DNA from 3 places in the Staphylococcus sp. FSL K6-0223 genome. Region 2 is predicted to be linked to each of the others. Evidence: riboswitches for the same ligand, from Rfam matches in the RefSeq annotation. Region 2 holds a riboswitch; each other region holds the start of a gene.
What was found. A riboswitch is a leader RNA that binds a small molecule or an ion and turns the genes downstream of it on or off. The one in region 2 is predicted to bind FMN.
Positions count from the first base shown of each region.

Region 1 (5,902 bases), on a different contig from region 2:
AACTCAAATAAAAAAGCATAAAATTGACATTAAAATGATAATTCAACATAAATAAATTTGGTATGCACTAGGGGAGGTTAATATGGATTACGCACACTTAAATTTAGAGCACTTTTTCGCACGTAACGATGATTTAGACGTAATTAGAGATCGTTCTGATTTCGTCATGATAAATAATTTTACTAATGAAATGAAGTATCGTGATGGTGAAATTGAAGGGACAATTGATTTAAATCAGTATTATTATAAAAATCGTTCACAAGCGGCTAGTTTTGTTATGATGGAATATAAAAAGTCTTAATTCATATATTAAAAAATCGAGGTTGCTTATCATCTTTTAACGTTTTTTCTCATGATTAATATCCTTATTAATAGAGATTTATTGCTGGTTTTACGTTCTATTATTAGATGTAGACACTTATTTATTATCGAGTAATAAAAAATGATGAAGAAGTGAAACCTCTATTTTTATTTTTTAGTTTCATTTTTATTACTATTTATTTATGAATTTGTAACATTACCAATATAAAATTGTGAATCTGAATTAATAATGTTAAACTTTATTATCGTAATGAAACTGAATAGTTTAACAACAATGACCTAAGAGGTGTGACTATGATTAAGCACAAAAAGGGCTCTATATTAGCTATTATAGGATTGCTAATAGTATTTGTTGTTGCTGCTGTTATTTTCTTTTCAATGATTTCTGATCAAATATTCTTTAAACATGTAAAGTCAGAAAAGAAAGTAATTAAAATAGATAAAACTCTAGATAAAGCAGCAAAGAAACAAATACATAACTATACGAGTCAACAGGTATCTAATAAAAATAATGATTCATGGCGTGATGCATCAGATGCTGAAATTAAAACTGCTATGGATAGTAGTGAATTCATTGATAATGATAAACAAAAATATCAATTTTTAGATTTATCAAAATATCAAGGTATAGATAAAAACAGAATTAAACGTATTTTATTTGATAGACCAGTATTATTAGAACATACTGATGACTTTTTAAATGCAGCTAAAGCTAAACATGTTAATGAAGTTTATCTCATCTCTCATGCGCTTTTAGAGACAGGTTCAGCTAAAAGTGAATTGTCTAAAGGTGTAGAAATCGACGGCAAAAAATATTATAACTTTTATGGTGTAGGTGCCTTAGACAGTGATCCTGTTAAAACAGGTGCAGAATACGCTAAGAAACATGGTTGGGATACTCCACAGAAAGCTATATATGGTGGTGCTGATTTCATTCACAAACATTTCTTGTCTCATGAAGATCAGGACACGCTGTATAGTATGAGATGGAACCCTAAGAATCCTGGTGAACATCAATATGCAACAGATATTAAATGGGCTGAAAGTAATGCAAGCATTATTGCAGATTTCTACAAGAACATGAAGACTGAAGGTAAATACTTTAAATTATATGTATACAAAGATGATAAAGAACATCAAAAATAGAATTTAAAAAAGCATCGCTATTTTGAGAAATTTCTCGATAGCGATGCTTTTTTTGTGAGTAGTGCAAAAGTTTATAAACGGTTTAATTTAAGTTATTTTGCTTTATTTTTACTGGATAACCATGTGAACAGAATGATAAATACAATTAAAATTTTTGTTAGTAGTTTCATTATTTCACCTCGACAAAATGATTTTAGCATATCTATATAAGATTAAAAGCAATTAGTAAAGGATATGTTTATAAGGTATATATTTTTTAAGCTTTCACATTAATTGGTATAATAACTGAATACATAAATAGAAGGATGATGAATATGCGTGTGGCAATAATCGGTATGGGAACAGCTGGTGTCAGTGTTTTACGACAACTTGTTAAACATGAAGATTTTTCCAAACTTAAAGTGGATGTGTACGATGATGCAAAAAATATGGGGCAAGGTGTACCATTTCAGAATGACAGTAGTGAATTATTAATAAATATGCCCTCAAAAAAAATGAGTTTAAATTTAGATGATGAGGAAGAATTTTGGAAATGGTATCAACAACAAACCGAATTTGATTTTCCGAATCCACAGTACTTACCAAGGTTTGTTTTTGGTCATTATATGAAGTCACATCTTTCTCGATACGACCAACAATACGAGAATCTAACAATTATTAATGATAAAGTTCAGGAAATCTTTACTAACTCAAATGTAGATGATACGAAGTTAAAGTATTATGTATGTACATGTGAAGATGATAAAGAATGGCGAGAATATGATTATTTATTTTTAACGTTTGGTACGTTTAGTTATCACGATCCTTATCATTTGAAAGGTAAAAAAGGATACATCAAAACACCATATCCAACATATAATACATTAGATCATGTAGATGATTCAGATAGGATTGCTATTATAGGTACTGGGTTAGCGAGTTTAGATGCAGTGAGATATGTTGCTGCACATCATCCTAATTTGCCGATAACAATGACAAGTCGTTCAGCCTCTTTACCTAGTGTAAGAGGTAAGATGATAGATATACAATTTACTCATTTAACTAAAGATCATTTTAATGGAATTAAGGAAAATAATTACGGTAATGTACCTCTAGATAAGGCAGTTGCTTTGTTTTTAAAAGAGTGTGAGGATTATGAAATTGATTTTCAAAAATTAGTGAATAGAAGAACTGGTCACCATATTAAAGATTTACAATTTGATTTAAATAATGAAACAGAAATGGGAGTATTTCAAAGTATCATTGAGCATTTGAAAGAGAATTTAGATTGGATTTGGAATAGTTTAAGTTTAAGAGATCAAGAATTATTTAATCAAAAATACTCAAAAATGATCCAATTAAATTCAAACCCTATGCCTCCTAGAACTGCAAAGTTACTTATACAGTTAATTGAAGAAGGATATCTTGAAATAAAGAAAGATTTAGAAGATATTCAACATGACAATAATCAATTTTATTTAAAATTTAATAATGAAGATCAAGAAACTGAATTATTTGATGTAGTGATTAATGCAACAGGATCCAAAACACACCTCGGACAATTAGATGAAGATGATCAATTGATGTTAAATCTTGAAAATCGTCAAATTGTACAAAGACATCCTATGGGTGGCATTCAAATTATTCCTGAAACCAATCAAGTCATTAGTCCAAGATATGGTACGTTGACGAACGTCATTGCCATTGGTCAAATGACAAATGGTGTTAACAAATTACGTAATGGTGTGAAGATGATTGTTGATCAAGTAGTGAATACAGTATCTCACTTATATTTGACGCAAAAAGAAATGGAGAAAAATAGGTAAATTATCGACTAACGGATAAAATTCCACTAATAAATAAAATTTGATTGATGCTATTAAATTGAGTTTTGAAATCAATTATAGTAAGATTTTATTTGTAGTTATTAACTACATCACTCAATTAACCAATAACAATTTCATATAATTCTTTCGGGGCAGGGTGCAATTCCCAACCGGCAGTAAATTAAGCCTGCGACCTGCTAATATTTAATAATATTGGTGGCTGATCTAGTGAGAATCTAGAGCCGACAGTGAAAGTCTGGATGGGAGAAAGAATATAATTACTCGACAAGCAAATTTGTAGGACTATGTCTTATAGTAAACAAATATGCTTATTTAAAGATATATTATCAATCTCCTTATGCCTAATTAAATTGGTGTAAGGTTTTTTTATTTTGTTGAGGTGATAAATTGAGTCGATTTATGAATTATGCCATTCAACTTGCTAAAATGGTTGATGGTCAAACTGGTATAAATCCACCGGTTGGTTCTGTAGTGGTTAAAGATGGTAGGATTGTCGGTCTAGGCGCCCATTTGAAAAAGGGTGATAAACACGCAGAAGTACAAGCATTAGATATGGCGGGAGAAGATGCTAAAGATGCAACTATATACGTTTCTTTAGAACCTTGTACTCATCATGGTTCTACACCACCTTGCGTAAATAAAATTATTGAATTTGGTATTCGTAAGGTTATCTATGCGGTAAAAGACACTACCTTAGCTTCTAAGGGTGATGAAATACTTAAAGAAGCTGGTATTGAAGTTGAATTTCAATTTAATGAGAATGCCGCTGAACTTTATAAAGACTTCTTTACTGCTAAAAGAAATAGCATCCCAGAGTTAACTGTTAAAGTTTCATCAAGTTTAGATGGCAAACAAGCTACTGATTCTGATAAGAGTAAATGGATAACTAACAAAGAAGTTAAAGAAGATGTTTATAAGTTGCGTCACGAGCATGATGCTGTATTAACAGGTAGAAAAACGATAGACGCTGATGATCCATTGTATACGACTAGAGTTCAGGATGGTAAGCATCCAATTAGAGTTATTCTATCAAAGTCAGGACAAATTGATTTTGAGCAACAGCTATTTGCAGATACTGCTTCACCTATTTGGATTTATACTGAAAATGAAAATTTAAAAAATCAAAGTAATGATAAACATATAGAAATTATTTGTTTAGAAAAATGCGATAGTACAGCTATATTAAAAGATTTATATCAAAGAGGTATTGGAAAACTGCTAGTCGAGGCAGGTCCAAATGTTACTTCACAATTTCTCCAATCTCATCATTTAGATGAACTCATTCTTTATTTAGCCCCGAAATTAATAGGTGGTTCAGGTAAACATCAATTTTACAAAACTGATCAAGTCATTGATTTACCTGAAGCAACTCAATTTGAAATTGTTTATTCCAAGTTAATTAATCAAAATATAAAATTGAAACTACGAAAGAAGTGAATGCCTATGTTTACAGGTATCGTTGAAGAAATTGGTATCGTTCAACACGTGCGTTCTGAGAAATCAGTGAGAACTTTAGAAATTAAAGCGAATCGCATTCTTGAAGATATGCATATCGGTGATTCTATAAGTGTGAACGGCGCATGTTTAACGGTGATTGATTTTAATGATACAGCTTTCTCAGTCCAAGTGATTAAAGGTACTGAAAATAAGACCTACCTAGCCGATTTACAACGTCAGGCTGAAGTAAATCTTGAGAGAGCGATGAGTGGTAATGGCAGATTCGGTGGACATTTTGTTCTTGGACATGTTGATGAACTTGGAACGATTTCTAAAATTAATGAATCAGCTAACTCAAAAATAATTTCAATCAAAACTTCAAAAAATGTTTTAAATCAAATGGTACAACAAGGTTCTATCACTGTTGATGGTGTAAGTTTAACAGTCTTTGATCTTCATGAGACCACATTTGATATTCATCTTATTCCAGAGACGCGTAAGTCTACAATTTTATCAGATAAAAAAGTGGGCGATGCAGTTCACTTAGAAACAGATGTACTTTTTAAATATGTGGAAAATATCATGAATCATCAAAAATCTGAACTAACAGAAGATAAATTACGTGCATTTGGTTTTTAGGAGGAATTTATATGCAATTTGATACAGTTGAGTTAGCTATTGAAGCTTTGCGAAAAGGTGAAAGTATCATTGTAGTAGACGATGAAGACAGAGAAAATGAAGGTGACCTTATCGCAATTACTGAATGGATGGCTGACGATACGATTAATTTTATGGCAAAAGAAGGACGTGGTCTCATATGTGCACCTTTAGATACTTCAATTGCTAAAAGGTTAGAGCTAAATGCTATGGAACCGCATAATACTGATGCTTATGGTACACATTTCACCGTGAGTGTAGATCATAAAAATACGACTACAGGTATTAGTGCCTATGAGAGAACAATGACAGCAAGAGCACTTATAGATCATCATGCTAATGCCGAAGACTTCAATCGCCCAGGTCATTTATTCCCATTAATTGCTAAAGATAATGGTGTACTAGAACGTAATGGTCACACAGAAGCGGCTGTAGACTTAGCAAAATTAACTGGAGCTAAACCAGCAGGTGTGATATGTGAAATTATGAATGATGATGGAACAATGGCTAGAGGT
Region 1 is NZ_JBBOYX010000002.1:13,637-19,538, forward strand. It holds gene MHI13_RS11195 (hypothetical protein) at 83-301, shown strand; gene MHI13_RS11200 (N-acetylglucosaminidase) at 616-1,467, shown strand; gene MHI13_RS11205 (FAD/NAD(P)-binding protein) at 1,782-3,272, shown strand; FMN riboswitch at 3,412-3,548, shown strand; gene ribD (bifunctional diaminohydroxyphosphoribosylaminopyrimidine deaminase/5-amino-6-(5-phosphoribosylamino)uracil reductase RibD) at 3,681-4,730, shown strand; gene ribE (riboflavin synthase) at 4,737-5,369, shown strand; gene MHI13_RS11220 (bifunctional 3,4-dihydroxy-2-butanone-4-phosphate synthase/GTP cyclohydrolase II) at 5,381-5,902, shown strand, end outside.
Region 1: it holds a riboswitch for FMN, as region 2 does, so the genes downstream of both, ribD (bifunctional diaminohydroxyphosphoribosylaminopyrimidine deaminase/5-amino-6-(5-phosphoribosylamino)uracil reductase RibD) here and ribD (bifunctional diaminohydroxyphosphoribosylaminopyrimidine deaminase/5-amino-6-(5-phosphoribosylamino)uracil reductase RibD) in region 2, are expected to answer to the same signal.

Region 2 (5,902 bases):
ACAATCTTTTTAATATGAAAGGGTAGAATCATATCATATGTTTTAAAACAACATTTAGTCTGAATTGTGGAACCTTCTAAAGTTTGAATGTATAACAAATCGAAAGTATTATGAGGTAACATGCCAATCACCTTCTAAATAATATTGCTGAAGTTTGATACGGGCAGAAGATTTATATTTTTTAATTGTAGTGTCTGAGACATTCATCTTTTTAGCGATTTCATATTGTTTGTATCCACGAAGATAATATATCAGCCATTGATATTCATTTGAATTTAAAATATATTTGAAATCATTAAAAAAAGATTCATCTTTCAATGTATAAGTTAAAGAAGGATTTAACGCTGCAATATCTAAGCAGTCAATCTTCAATTGCTCCTTTCTAAAAAGATCAATAAGATAAAACTTTAATCGCTGATAAATAAAAGAGGATAAAGATACAGAGGAAGATGGGTTATAAATTTTGGAGATTTCCCACAATTTTATTAATAATAATTGATAAAATTCATCATAATTATAAGTGATACGGTATTGTCTTAACAAATGATGAATCATTTTATGATATTTTATGTGTAATGAACTAAAATCTAAAATAGTTATTCTTTCTCCTTAGTTATGTACATAAACAATATTTCCGGATGTATAAATTCTACATGAGGTATCGTGAATTTTCATTTGCTTAATTTAATAAATAGGTGTTAAATAGTAAACATAGAATCGTTGGATTGGATGATATATGGCTTTAACAAGTTTGTAAGATTAATATTCGACATTTGTACAATAAAATATAGGAGGTATGAAGTTGGATTACGCACATTTAAATCTTGAGCACTTTTTTGCAAGACATGATGATTTAGACGTCATTAGAGATCGTTCTGAATTTGTAATGATAAATAATTTTACAAATGAAATGATGTATCGTGATGGTGATATTGAAGGGACAATTGATTTAAATCAATATTATTATAAGAATAGATCGCAAGCTGTCAGTTTTATTATGATGGATTATAAAAGAAATAACGAATAATTAAATATGTTAACCTTACTACAAATAACTATATTTATTTAATAGATAAAAATCATTGAGTAATGAAATGTTGAGTATTTCATTACTTTTTATTTTTTATTAAATTTCAATTTTGTTACTTTTATTTTATGAATATGTAACATTATAATTATAAAATTGTTTATGAGAATTAAAAATGTTAGAATTTATTATCATAGATGACTTTTCTATAAATGAAATTACAACATTAACCTAAGAGGTGTGAATATGACAAAGCACAGAAAAGGTTCTATTATAGGCCTAATAGGGTTACTTATTATTTTAGTAGCAGCTGGCTTCATTTTTTTCTCAATGATTTCTGATCAGATATTTTTCAAAAAAGTAAATGAAGTAGAGAAAGTTCAACATGTGAACGTCACGCTTGATAAAGCTGCTGCAAAACAAATAGATAACTATACAAGTCAACAAGTATCGAATAAAAACAATAATGCATGGAGAGATGCATCAGCAAGTGAAATTAAAGGTGCAATGGATAGTAGTAAATTTATCGATGATGATAAACAAAAATATCAATTTTTAGATTTATCTAAATATCAAGGGATTGATAAAAATCGTATCAAACGTATGTTGTTCGATCGACCTACATTATTGAAACATACTGATGCTTTTGTAAATGCTGCAAAAGAAAAACATGTTAATGAAGTCTATTTAATTTCTCATGCATTATTAGAAACAGGTTCAGTAAAAAGTGAACTTGCGAATGGTGTAAATATTGATGGTAAAAAATATTATAATTTTTATGGCGTTGGAGCTTTAGATGAAGATCCAATCAAAACAGGTGCTGAATATGCGAAAAAACATGGTTGGGATACACCAGAGAAAGCAATTAAAGGTGGCGCAGACTTTATTCATAAACACTTCCTATCTCACGATGATCAAAATACATTATATAGCATGAGATGGAATCCTATGAATCCTGGTGAACATCAATATGCGACTGATATTAAATGGGCTGAAAGTAATGCGGAAATTATTGCTGATTTCTATAAAGAAATGAAAACAGAAGGTAAATACTTCAAGCTATATGTTTATAAAGATGATCAAAAACATCAATAATCAAAATAAAAACCAACATTATCTTTAATTAGATGATGTTGGTTTTTTTATTTATTCAGCTTTGTTTTTTCTTGAAGCCCAAGTAAATCCAATGATAAAAACAATTAATGTTTTTAATAAAAATTTCATTGTTTAGTCACCTCAATATCTAAATTTTAACATAGTTACACATGATTATTTATGTTTTGAAATGGATCATCGTGTTAATAGTGAAACATTTTGAAGTCGAGAATCGTATTGGTATAATATGATAATATTCAACATAATACAAATATATAAAAGGATGATGTTAAATATGCGAGTAGCAATTATAGGCATGGGTACAGCAGGTGTAAGTGTACTTAGACAACTCGTTAAACATAAAGACTTTAAGCAATTAAAAGTCGATGTCTACGATAATGAATTTAATATGGGACAGGGTGTTCCTTTTCAAAATGATAGTAGTCAATTATTAATTAACTTACCCACTAAAAAGATGAGTTTAAATTTAGATGATGATGAAGAGTTTTGGAAATGGTATCAAACACAATCTGATTTTACGTTTAAAAATCCAAAGTATTTACCAAGATTTGTTTTTGGCCATTATATGAAATCATACTTATCAAATTATGAGACATTATATGATAACCTTACAGTCATTAAACAACCAGTACAAGAAGTCTTCATTAATTCAAATATAGATGAAACCACATTGAAATATTATGTCTGTACGTCTAAAGATATGAAGCATTGTCAAGTATATGATTACATATTTTTAACTATAGGTACTTTATCATATCACGATCCTTATCATTTAAAAGGTATAAAAGGTTATATTCAAACTCCTTACCCTACATATAATACTTTAGATGATGTACAAGAATCTGATGATATTGCTATTATTGGAACAGGATTAGCTAGTTTAGATGTAGTGCGTTATGTAGCGTTTCATCATCCTAAACTACCTATCACAATGACGAGTCGTTCTGCTCAATTGCCTAGCGTAAGAGGAAACATGAAAAAAATTGAGTTTCAATGTTTAACAAAATCTAAATTTAATGATATTAAAGATAAGTACTTTGGAAATGTGCCATTAGAGAAAGCATTCGATTTATTTAAAGAAGAGTGTGATTTAAATGGTATTGATTTACAGAAATTGGTTCACCGCCGAACAGGAGATACGATTAAAGATTTAAATTATGATTTAGAACATCCAGATGAGATAGGTATATTCCAAACATTAATAGAGAATGTCAAAGAAAATTTAAATTGGATTTGGAATAGTTTTAGTCGTCAAGATCAAATTGAATTCGATAAACGTTTCACTAAAATTATTCAACTTAACTCAAACCCTATGCCTCCAAGAACTGCAAAACTCATCAAGCAATTAATAAAAGATGGTTCATTAGTGATTAGAAAGGATTTAGAAAATGTGGTACATAAAAATGGACTATTTAATTTAAAATTTAAAAATGATGAACAATGGTATCCACATCATATTATTATTAATGCAACAGGTTCTAAAACACATTTAAAAGATTTAGATGAAGATGATCAATTTATCTTAAATCTTCAAAATCGACAAATTGTTCAAGCCCATCCTATGGGTGGAATACAAATTATCCCAGAAACAAATCAGGTGATTAGTCCAAGATATGGTACTTTAAATAATATGATTGCTATTGGACAAATCACTAATGGAGTAAATAAATTGCGGAATGGAGTAAAAATGATTGTTAATCAAGCGGTAAGTGCAGTGGATTATTTATATGAAATTCGAAAAGAATTTGATCATACAGTATAATGCTTTACACAATAATGAATAAATATCTCTTTAAGAGTTAAATTTAAAAATCAAATTGAAATTCTTTATTTGTAATTTTCCAAAAATAAATGTAAGATGATATATGTAGTACTAAACTACGATGACTCAAATTTAATCACAATTTCATACGTATTCTTTCGGGGCAGGGTGTAATTCCCAACCGGCAGTAATTAAGCCTGCGACCCACTTAATCTTAATTTATTAAGTGGCTGATCTAGTGAGACTCTAGAGCCGACAGTAAAAGTCTGGATGGGAGAAAGAATCAATCACATCATTACTGAATGATGTATAAGCATGCACAATATAAAAATTGTAGTACGCTTATTTAAGTATATACATGCCCTATGCCTGTGAAACAGGTATGGGGTTTTTTTAGAGGTGATAAATTGAGTGAATTTATGAAATATGCAATTCAATTAGCACAAATGGTGAAGGGACAAACTGGAGTTAATCCTCCTGTTGGCTCAGTTGTTGTGAAGGATGGGCGTATTGTGGGACTAGGTGCACATTTAAAGCAAGGAGAGAAACATGCGGAAGTTCAGGCTTTAGATATGGCACAAGATAAAGCAAAAGGCGGCACCATTTATATTTCTCTTGAACCCTGTACACATTATGGGTCAACACCACCTTGTGTGAATAAAATTATTGAACATGGGCTTAGTAAAGTGATTTATGCTGTAAAAGATACGACGTTATCTTCTGAGGGAGATATCATTCTTGAAAAGGCAGGTATTGAAGTTGAATATCAATATTCAGAAGAAGCTTTTGCTTTGTATGAAGATTTCTTCAAAGCAAAACAACATAAAATCCCTGAAATTACAGTAAAAGTCTCGACTTCGTTAGATGGGAAACAAGCGACTGATAGTGGACAAAGTCAATGGATTACGAATAAAGCTGTAAAACAAGATGTATATCGTTTAAGACATACTCATGATGCCGTATTAACTGGTAATGGAACGCTTGAAGCGGATAATCCACAATATACAACACGTATTCAAGATGGTAAACATCCAATAAGAATCATACTATCTAAGCGAGGTCAAATTGATTATTCAAAACAGATATTTCACGATCAATTAAGTGAAATTTGGATTTATACTGAAAATCATGAACTAAAAAGTCCAAGTCATCATATAAAAATAATATATTTAGAAACATGTAATTTAAAATCTATTTTATCTGATATATATCAAAGAGGTGTTGGCAGATTATTAGTAGAAGCTGGGCCTCATATAACTTCAGAATTTCTCCAATCTAATTATTTAGACCATCTTATTATTTATTATGCCCCGAAAATAATAGGCGGTATTGGAAAAAATCAATTTTATCAAACTGATAATGTCATTGATTTAGCTAATGCGCCACAATTTGAAGTGATTTCTACCGAGTCTATTCAACAAAATATTAAAATGACATTGCGAAAGAAGTGAAGATAAATGTTTACAGGTATCGTTGAAGAAATAGGTACTGTAAAGCGTATTCGCACTCAACAATCCGTAAGGACATTAGATATTTCATGTCAAAAAATTATAGAAGATATGCATATTGGTGATTCTATAAGCGTAAATGGTGCGTGTTTAACAGTCATTGATTTTAAACAAAATCAATTTTCTGTCCAAGTGATTAAAGGTACTGAAAATAAAACCTATTTAGCTAATATTAAAGAAAATGATGAAGTCAATCTTGAACGTGCAATGTCAGGTAGTGGACGTTTCGGAGGACATTTTGTATTAGGTCATGTAGATGCAAAAGGAACAATTATAAATATCAGAGAAACGCCTAATTCACGCATTGTATCTATTAAGGCATCGGACTCGGTCATCAAACAAATGGTTAAGCAAGGTTCTATTACTGTTGATGGCGTAAGTTTAACAATTTTTGACTTGCATCAACATAGTTTTGATATCCATCTTATTCCTGAAACAAGACGTTCAACGATTCTTTCTAATAAAAAAATGGGCGATGAAGTTCATCTT
Region 2 is NZ_JBBOYX010000001.1:973,161-979,062, forward strand. It holds gene MHI13_RS04955 (competence protein ComK) at 1-122, opposite strand, end outside; gene MHI13_RS04960 (sigma-70 family RNA polymerase sigma factor) at 109-555, opposite strand; gene MHI13_RS04965 (hypothetical protein) at 803-1,027, shown strand; gene MHI13_RS04970 (N-acetylglucosaminidase) at 1,274-2,122, shown strand; gene MHI13_RS04975 (FAD/NAD(P)-binding protein) at 2,418-3,905, shown strand; FMN riboswitch at 4,056-4,191, shown strand; gene ribD (bifunctional diaminohydroxyphosphoribosylaminopyrimidine deaminase/5-amino-6-(5-phosphoribosylamino)uracil reductase RibD) at 4,313-5,356, shown strand; gene ribE (riboflavin synthase) at 5,363-5,902, shown strand, end outside.

Region 3 (5,902 bases), on a different contig from region 2:
ATTAATTTTATTTGAAAATAAGTTAAGTCTTCAAATGCTTGTTTGTATTCTCTTAATCTTAGGCCTATGTGATGATCATAATATTGAATAAATTGATCAATTTCTTTTTGATTGACATAAGTGTTGTAATCATTCTGATAACCTTTAATAAATATTTCCAATACATGATCTTCAATAGTATTTATTTTAACGTTTTGATGTTCTGCTATTTCGTTCATATTCATACCGTGTAGTAATTTTTGATAACTTAGAAAAGTTTGATTTAACAACTGAGGTAAGATAATTGTGTGAGATAGTATAGGATAATTAGATTCGTCTTCAATCTCATCTAATAAATCTATCAGTTGATTCATCTCTAATTCAAATAGTTCAGATTGCTTTATATCCTCTATCAAACTAATTTGCTGACGAGTATACATAGGTTCCTCATACCCTTGTAGATAGTAATGTAGCACATTCTTATTATTGCGACGTTCTATTGCGTCGAATAGTGAATATATTTCTGATATAAATGACGCTTCCAATTGAGAGAGTTTGATATGATTATATAGCTGTTTCACTTTCTGTTGTACGTAAGTATTTTGAACTACTGGAATAAATTTAAAAGAATCTTCACGAGTATTCGATAATGTTTGGATAAGTAGTTGTATACAACTAAATGTTCGGGTTAAACTATCATATGTATATCGAGGATGCGTTTTGATATCTAATTTATGATTAAAATCATCCTTTTGTAGTATAAATCGCTCAAAAGTAGGATATTTTAAATTGGGTAAACTATGATATAATGACAAAAGTTGTTGGCTCGAAGCGTCAAAAAAAGTTTGATGAGACTTCTTGCCTATTAAAATATTATAAATACTTTTATTTGTTTTGTAGTTAAATGCATGATCAATAGCATAAGATAATATATCGTACAAATTAAACCCTCACTCTATAAAACGAATATATTGAAATGAAAAATGTCGATGTCTACAATTGTATTAGTAATACTAGTGTAGCATTTTTATCAAAGGAGGCGAATGAAAATGGCTAAATATACAATCGTTGATATGGATACTTGTATAGCATGCGGTGCATGTGGTGCAGCAGCTCCAGATATTTATGATTACGACGACGAAGGTATTGCTTTCGTAATCCTTGATGATAACCAAGGTACTGCAGAAGTGCCTGAAGAGTTATACGAAGATATGGAAGATGCACTAGAAGGTTGTCCTACTGATTCAATTAAAATTGAAGACGAACCATTTGATGGTGACGCGCTTAAATTTGAATAATAAATTGACTCGAATTCTTAATTATAATTGTTAGGAATTCGAGTTTTTATTTTTGATTACTACTTGCCTCATTTTTATTTAAGAATGATATCAAAAACGCTCTTGATACTAAGATATTTTGAGATAACTTAGAATCAAGAGCATTTATTTATTTTAAAATATTTTTTAGTCTTTTATATAGTAAAACAAAGATAATTGAAATGATGATACCTTTGATAATGTTAAACGGTATTACACCGGAAACAATTACAATTTTAAGATTCTTAACGACATCTCCTAAATTAAATATCATTCCATATAATGGAAGTAATACAAAGTAATTTAAGATACTAAGTACAATAGTCATTACAATCGTACCAACTATTAGACCATAAATTAAAGTGCGTGTTGAGCGTTTGTTTTTATATACATAATAAGCTGATAATAAGAAACTTGTCCCGGCTAAAAAGTTTGCTACAGGCCCAACAGGGTCTCCCATGTTAAATAAAAAGTTTAAGATATTTTTAATGAATGCGACAATAATACCTGCAATGGGACCTAATAAAAAAGTAGCAAGTAACGTTGGCACATCACTTAAATCTAACGTTAAGTATGGTGGTAAGAATGGTAGCGGAAACTTTATAAATGTTAATACAAACGCAACCGCACTTAACATACTTATAGTTATAAGACGTTTATTTTGTTGCATATTTAATTTTCTCCTTCCATTCATCTTGCTTAGAAAAGGAGGAAATTTGCACAACAAAAAACCTCCATCTTCTCCCATCCAGACTATACTGTCGGCTTCAGAATCTCACTGAATCAAGAAATAATATGACAACTACGTGTGTTATCGAATTATTTCGTCGCAGGCTTAAATTTACTGCCGGTTGGGAATTGCACCCTACCCCGAAGATGAATATTGATAATGTTTTTATTTAATTTTTATATTACACGATAAAGGTGATAAACTCAATGACTCTGCTTTCTTATCAAAAAATAAAATCGTTAGTATAAAGTACTTAGTTATTTATTATCAAAAAGATATTCGATCAATATAAAAGTGCTTCCTTTCATCAAATCATTCAATTGACCTAATTTTCTATAAACCAAAAATGAAACTTTAACGTTGATGTGAAGTTAGAACATATTAGAAACACAAAAATGCACCCCAAAAGTTAGAGTATATCTCCGACTTAATGAGATGCACATCGAATTCGTATTTTAAAATTTTGTTTACTCTGCTTCATTATTTTTAGGTTGAGGGAGCTTAATTATAAATGTGGTACCTTTACCGAGCTCACTTTTTACATCAATTTGTCCACCATGCTCTTCAATAATCATCTTACAAATAAAGAGACCTAAACCAGTTCCCTGCTTACCACGTTTACGTGAGGCATCAACTTTATAGAAGCGGTCAAACACTTGTTGTAAATGTTCTGGAGCAATACCTGTACCTGTATCGCTAATATATAAAATATTATATTGCTCATCTTTACTTGCAGTTACTGCAATTGTGTCACCTGGTTGTGTATATCTTGATGCATTATCAATGAGATTAGTTAAAACTTGATCCATTCGATCCATGTCATAATCCCATAGAAGATGATCATTGCCAGAGTTAAATTCCATCGTTAATCCTAAATCGTCTGCTTGCATACGGTATTTAGCTTTCATTTTATCTAAAAGATTTTTTATTGGTTGTACTTCTTTCTCAACAGATAGACCTTCAGCATCCATTCGTGCAACATTTAATAATTCATTAACTAGACGATTTAATCGCTTAGATTCATCTAATACAACACCAAGCGAATCACGAATTTCATCTGGTTCAGTGACTATACCATCAACAATTGATTCTGTATAACCTTGTAATAAGGAAATGGGTGTGCGTAATTCATGTGATACATTAGCGATAAAGTCTTTTTTCATTTGATCTAAATTATGTTCATTTGTCATATCACGAATAATCACTACAATACCACTTCTGCCATTCGGCTGAATACGATTGATATAACTTGTGATAAAGACGTAATAACGCGTACTAATTTCTATTTCGAGAAATTCAGTTCCTTTGGATTCAAACGTTTTTTCGATTTGTTGTTCGATTGATTCTTTTGAAAAATCATCAATAAAATGGATGATATCATCAGCCATTTTATTAGAAAAGATAACGACTCTTTGATCGTTTATACCTAATACACCTTCGACCATGGAGTTTAATAAACTGTCACGAATACTTTTAGATGATGATAAAGCGTCAATATGTTCTTGAATCTCGTAATTCATATTATTGAAAGCTCTTGATAAGTCGCCAATTTCATCTTTAGTAGAGACGGAAGATATTTGACTATAATCACCTTCAGAAACTTTTTGTGCTTGTGTCTTTAATTGTCTCAAGGGTTTCGTAATTCTGTTAGATAAGAAGAATGCAAATACTGTACTAGCTGCTATAAATATAATTGCAGTAATCAAAATGATAATAGTTATAGCATTATTTGTATCTTCAATAGATTTTAAGTCTTTATAAATAAACACGCCACTATGCTTACTACTAGCATCTTCTTGTGGTTTCATTGGATAACCTAATAGTATATATGATTGTGTATTACCGTTATTTTTAATTGTGACGTTTTGAGTTTCAAATTCGCCGTTATTGAAGACTCTTTTAAATTTAGGGCTCTTTTTAATTTCATTGAGCATTTGAGTTTTCGTATTATTATATGATGCGTGTGGTTTATCATTAAAATTATTCATAATGATTAAACCACCAGGGCCATCTACAAGTTTTTGACTGTTTTGAATAGCAAGTGATTTATTGTGAGATTTCTCAACGAGTGAACTAATTCTTTTGGCATCTTCTTTAATAGAATTTTCAGTTTCTTGCGTAAAATAATATTGAATAAAGGTAATTAAGGATACACTTAATAAAATTAAAACTGTCGCTACTATTAAAATAATAGTTAACCACAGTTTTATAACTACGCTATTTAGTCGGTTCATCACTGGCTTTGACCTCGAACTTATAGCCTACACCCCAAACAGTTTGAATCATTTGAGCTGCATCGTTAGATACACGATTTAATTTCTCTCTTAAACGTTTTACATGTGTATCTACTGTTCGCAAGTCGCCATAAAATTCATAATGCCATACTTCTTTAAGTAATTGTTCACGATCGAACACCTTATTAGGTGTCTTAGCTAGATATATGAGTAATTCATATTCTTTAGGTGTTAAATTAACTTGCTCGTTATCTGCAAGTACTCTATGTGCATCATTATCAATCACTAAATGATTGAATTCAATAATATCACGTGCATGTGGTTCGCTTTGTTCTGAGTTTGCAGATTGAGTACGTCTTAATAAAGCTTTAACTCTTAATACAACTTCTCTAGGTGAAAAAGGCTTAACAATATAGTCATCGGCACCGGATTCAAATCCTTCAACTCGGTTAGTTTCTTCTCCTTTTGCCGTAAGCATAATAATAGGTGTATCTTTGTGTTCTCTTAGTTTAGATGCGACTTCTATACCATCCATTTCTGGTAGCATTAAATCTAAAAGAATGCACGCATAGTTATTATCCATCGCAAGCTGATAAGCTTCCTTACCATCACTAGCTTCATGGATTTCAAAAGATTCTCTTTCTAAGTATAATTTAAGCAATCTTCTGATTCTGTCTTCATCATCAACGATTAAAATTTCGTTAGCCATATTACTTTTTACCTCCTACACATGCTGTTCAAATTCATTTGTTATTATAGCACAGGTTGAACATATTAAGTGACTGATAGTTAAAACTATGTGAAAAAAATCTCAATCTTATTGGTAAAAACATATTTTTTGTGTTTATTTACCATTTTCTGCTAAATGTCTTAACGTTTTCACCTCATGAGGGGTCAACACACGACCTTCTCCGGCATTTAAACCTTTCAAGTCTAAAGGACCAAATTGAATACGTGTTAATTTATTCACTTCATGACCAAAATATTCAAACATACGGCGCACTTGACGATTTCTACCTTCACTAATAGTAATTTCGACTAATGTAGTGTTTTTCTCTTTATCTTGTCTTTTTATTTTTACTTGAGCCGGTTGAGTGAAACCATCTTCTAATTCAATGCCTTGTTCTAATTCTTTAACTTGTTCTCTCATTAAATAGCCTTTTAATTTAGCAACATATTTCTTTTTAATGTGATAACGTGGATGAGTCATTAAGTTAGTGAATTCTCCGTCGTTTGTTAACAATAAAACACCTGATGTATCATAATCTAAACGTCCAACTGGATATATACGAGTTTCAATATCTTCAAAATAATCTGTCACAACTTTACGACCACGATCATCAGATACACTCGTAATAACTTGAGTAGGTTTATAAAATAAGATATACATTTTATCTTCTTGTTCTATTTTAATGCCCTCTACTTCAACTGTGTCTGAGTGAGACACTTTTGTTCCTAATTCAGTCACAACTTGTCCATTAACTTTGACTTTTCCTTCGGTTATGAGTGTTTCAGCTTTGCGTCGTGATGTATAACCACTATTCGCAATTCTTTTTTGTAGTCTCTCTAATTCTTTACTCATTTGAATCTCCTTTTTGATTAACTAAATTACTAAAGAATTCATCCATTTCAGCATCATCCTC
Region 3 is NZ_JBBOYX010000002.1:293,015-298,916, reverse strand. It holds gene MHI13_RS12515 (helix-turn-helix domain-containing protein) at 1-920, opposite strand, end outside; gene MHI13_RS12510 (ferredoxin) at 1,029-1,277, shown strand; gene MHI13_RS12505 (ECF transporter S component) at 1,426-1,965, opposite strand; FMN riboswitch at 2,028-2,177, opposite strand; gene MHI13_RS12500 (ATP-binding protein) at 2,493-4,259, opposite strand; gene MHI13_RS12495 (response regulator transcription factor) at 4,243-4,968, opposite strand; gene MHI13_RS12490 (pseudouridine synthase) at 5,104-5,841, opposite strand; gene scpB (SMC-Scp complex subunit ScpB) at 5,834-5,902, opposite strand, start outside.
Region 3: it holds a riboswitch for FMN, as region 2 does, so the genes downstream of both, MHI13_RS12505 (ECF transporter S component) here and ribD (bifunctional diaminohydroxyphosphoribosylaminopyrimidine deaminase/5-amino-6-(5-phosphoribosylamino)uracil reductase RibD) in region 2, are expected to answer to the same signal.